Regions from separate parts of the Enterococcus mundtii genome, predicted to be linked through region 2. Evidence: predicted binding sites of a transcription regulator. Region 2 holds the regulator's gene; the other holds the start of a gene.
The links. Region 2 encodes NrdR, which represses ribonucleotide reductase genes. Its sites were predicted from a motif close to ACACNATATATNGTGT; they were not measured.

Region 1: pnuC (nicotinamide riboside transporter PnuC) is a predicted target of NrdR. The motif match lies at 875-890, and genes of this name have one in related genera.

The regions. Positions count from the first base shown of each region.
Region 1 covers NZ_CP018061.1:2,265,392-2,267,601, forward strand. Annotated here, with positions in the region: gene EM4838_RS10690 (hypothetical protein) at 1-158, opposite strand, end outside; gene gloA2 (SMU1112c/YaeR family gloxylase I-like metalloprotein) at 250-630, opposite strand; gene pnuC (nicotinamide riboside transporter PnuC) at 909-1,655, shown strand; gene EM4838_RS10705 (hypothetical protein) at 1,804-2,210, opposite strand, start outside.
Region 2 covers NZ_CP018061.1:1,536,879-1,539,088, forward strand. Annotated here, with positions in the region: gene EM4838_RS07355 (replication initiation and membrane attachment family protein) at 1-491, opposite strand, end outside; gene nrdR (transcriptional regulator NrdR) at 514-999, opposite strand; gene EM4838_RS07365 (CsbD family protein) at 1,458-1,790, opposite strand; gene coaE (dephospho-CoA kinase) at 1,848-2,210, opposite strand, start outside.

The DNA of each region.
Region 1 (2,210 bases), 730 kb from region 2:
TGGTACTCATCTCGCAAAATAGACACTGCCTTTTGCAATGAGATTTGATATTCTTGATCACTGATGTCATCAAAAGAAAAGTTTGCATCCAATAGTCCTAACGAAGCCGCTAAGCTAACAATGATAGCAATCGATGCTGCAATGATTATTTTTTTCATTCCATTCTCTCCTTGTTTTTTTCTAGAATAACAAGAAATAGGAAAGAAAAAAATCGAATGAACGGAAGAAAAAGTGACAAATTTGTTACCTTTATTCGTGTAACTCCAACGGCAATCCGTCCGGATCAAAAAAGAAAGTCATTTTTTCGCCTGTAAAGGTATCGATACGGACTGGTTCAGTTTCAATCCCCAATCCTTGTAGTTCCGCGACTGTTTCTTCGATATGTTCCACTTTGAATGCTAAGTGCCTCAAACCACAAGCTTCTGGATAGCTCGGTCTTTTAGGTGCATCTTTGATACCGAAAATCTCAAGCTCCATATCTCCTAGTTTTAAATCTAACTTATAATCGCCACGGTCTTCTCGATAATTTTCACGAATAACTTCAAAACCTAGCAAATCAACATAAAATGCACGTGACTTTTGATAATCCGACACAATGATCGCAACATGGTGAACGGTTGTTAAATTCATTCTCACACTTCCAATCTTATTGTTTCCTTTATCTTATCAATAGTTTTAGACATAGCAAAGATTTTTCTCCCGCTGCACAAAAAAAGAGAGACCACATCAAATGGCCTCCTACTTTTCATCGTTTGGAAAATTAATATTTCTCAGAAAACAATCAAATCGAATAATAACATATATTTTTTTAAAATGAAAGACTAGAAATAAATTTTAAAAGGAATACAATAATTTGTGTCTCTAAAATAAACAAGCACTATATATTGTGTTTCAAGGAGTTTTTTATTATGAGTAATTATTTCAGATTTTTGATTCATCAATTGAAAGGTTGGCCTCAACAAAATTATTATCTATTCTATTTTAGCCTAGGTTGCCAAGTCATGACACTTGTGAATCAGCCAATCACTTGGTTGTCGATCATTACCTTTATCGGGACAAATCTAGGGGTGTTGTGCATTTTATCAATCAATGCCGCTAAATCAGTCAACGGTATTCTAGGAATTCTGTCTGCTATTTGTTTTATCGTCGTTGGCTTTTCTGCCAAAAACTATTTAAGTATCGGCGAACAAATTGCTTATATGGTCACATTGGATATCCCAGTTTTATTAAGTAAAGAATGGAATCATAATATGGCTTCTAAAATTCGAGAATTTAGTGGAAAAAGTTGGTTGATTGCATTAACCGGGACTGTTTTCGTTTACTTGATTTCAGGTTATTTGATTGGTACGTATACAGACGACCCTCGTCCTTGGATCGATGCCATTGCTTTTTCGATCAGTCTTTCTGCCGGGATCATTAGCTTCCTTCGCTACAACAATCAGTATTATTGGTGGCTTGCTTCTGGTCTTGCACAAATGGTCTTATGGTATGTTTCCTATACCCATGGCTCTGCTAGTTTAGCGATGTTTATCAATAGCTCAGTTTACTTGATCAATGACTTATTAGCCTTTACTGTCTCTCCTTGGTACAACAAAAAAGAAAGAGCGCGCATGCAACGCATGGAAGCAGAATATTTTTCGCATCATGTTTCTTAATGGAAAACAATAAATAAACTTGTACTAGAAATCGGTTTGTTTTTCAAACATCTTACTAAAGCGAGAAAGTCACCCAGAATAGGATGGGACTTTTCTCGCTTATTTCTAGGTATCGTCATATCAAGATTCTCTCAGCGGTTCGCGTCAACTAAATCAAATCCTTGAGCAACATTCTAATGTCTTCATCCATCGTTTGTATCACTGATTCCAATTCTTGAAACTTTTTTAATGCAAGCTGTTGTTCTGAAGTAAATACATAGTCTGCTTGTTCATATTCTTGTATCAAAGAGGCGACTGATTGCTTTTTGATTTTCTTTGCAAGTTCTTGCCATTCAGTTTCTGTCACAGTTTTTGTTGTAGCTCGCCGTTTTTCTTCGCGTTCTTTGCGTAAAATCTTTAGAAACCCATTTCTCATCACCCGAGGGATACTATCGAAAAAACCAGTTGTAAATCCATAACGCTGATAGTGTTGCCAGACTAAATGATAAATTTGCGGTTGGATAAAACGTTGTTCTTTTGCTAATCGATCGACGTCTACAGCTTCATACTTCGATC
Region 2 (2,210 bases):
TCCAAAAACTTCTTAGTAATTTTTTGATAGCCTTCATGCGAAAGATTTTTTGGCTTAAATAACTCTGTCAATTGGTTGAATCGACGTTCACCAACTTTTTCTAGAAGTAAAAAAGAAAGTAACGTATCATTGAAAAACGCAGGAACGTCCATCGGTTCTAACAACTCATAAAGAAAACAATTGCCCAAATTTTCATCTTTTTTGAAATAGACTTCTAAAAGACCGATTCCTTCTAGTTTTTTTCGCGCCTCATAAAATTGTGGTAATCCACAACTTAGACTACTCAATAAATCGGCGTGTAATCCTTCAGGACCTACGCCAGTTTCTAACGAGATCTCCGAGTACAACGTCAAGTAAAGACTCAACGCTTCTCCCCCGATCAATGGTTGGTAAAGGGATAACAAGGCTGACTTTCCTTCTTCTTTTAAAGGACTGCTCTTTCTTCCTTGGTAAATATTTTTCGGTTGTAATTCTTTCCACGCATTTTCCAAGGAATGCTCCCTCCTTTATTAATTACGCATCATTTTCACTATTACCCGAATCTTTGGCTTTATCAACAATGTCTTGTAATTCTTTCAAAAAGACAGACATATCTTTGAATTGACGATAAACACTCGCAAAACGAATATAGGCGATTTCATCTAAGTTCACTAAATCTTCCATGACGTATTCGCCGATCAGATTAGTTGAAACCTCATTTTCGCCAAGACTTCTTACACGATTTTCAACATGATTGACGATCTGTTCCATTTGTTCCATCGCTACTGGACGTTTTTCGGCAGAACGGATCAATCCACGTAAAATCTTGTCACGATTGAATTCTTCCCGTTCACCATTTTTCTTGATAACTAATAAAGGTGCCGCTTCAATTCGTTCAAAGGTCGTAAAACGGAAGGAACATTTTTCGCACTCCCGGCGTCTTCTTATCGCTCGACCATCGTCAGCTTGACGACTATCGATCACTCTTGAGTTGTTATGTTGACATCTAGGACATCTCATCGTAATTTTCACCTCTCTTGGTGTAGTTTGATCGCTTATTTGAATGTACCAAATGAAGTTGTTCCATCAGTTAACTCTTCCACCTACTATGAATCATTGGTGTTAAAAAGGCTGATTTTCACACTAAGCTTAAAAATTATAAAATATGAAAAGGACTTTTTCAATTTATATCTTATTGCTCAGGTCAAAATAATTTTTACAACTTCACTGCTTAATTGTGTTAGATTTTTTCCCACTGATTTTTTATTGAACTAATTCAAGTGGATCGTAATAAACGTTTTCTTATTACTAACTTTAGTATAACATGAAACAATTAAGCAATGCGACTGTCCCAGTTAAAAAATCGCTTGAACTGAAAGATTTGTTGTGTTTTCATCTCAACGAACGAAAACAGACTGGCGTTAAGCACCAGCCTGTTTCTTTTGGATTTTCTGTTTTACTAAATGATTGGGTAATCTCTATAGTTTATCTTCGATTCCCGTATAATGTTTCATTCGTTCTTCTTCGATTTTTTGTTCTGTTGAACGATGATCGAATTGGGGGGCTTGTTTTTCTTCAGGACTTGTCTCTGGATCTTTGCGTTCTGTTGTTAAGTCTTGGCGTTTGGCTTCTTTTTCGACATGTTGGTCTTCTAACTCAGCAATTCTCGCCCGGTATTCATCTTCACGGATTTTACCTTCTTCTGCTTGGATCTGGCCCTTTTCCTGTAAGTCTTCTTTGTGGAGAATCTCACCAATCTTTTCTTTCGCAGAACCTACTACTTTGTCTTTTTGGTTTTTGAATGTACCCATCGTATCATCTCCCCCTCTTTCTTTATATAAATAGCATAGCAAAATGTTGCGATTTACTCAAAGAAAGCGATTAAGTAACAACCATTTTTTGATTTCAGCGGATAAATCTTCCTTGGTTTGACGATTATCGAACACGATATCCGCACGTCGTTTTTTTTCCTCGATCGACAATTGACTTTTCACCCGTTGTTCTGCGTCTTTTTTTGATAATTGATTGCGTACCATCAAACGTTCGATCTGCTGGGATTCTGGAATATAGACCACTGCGACGGCATCCATTTGTGTATCATACTGTCCCTCAAATAATAATGGAATATCGACGACGATCAGCGGATATTTTACTTTCTTCTCTATGATTTCTTCAGTGATTTTCCCACGGATAAATGGATCTAATACTTGATTCAATTGCTCACGAGCGGT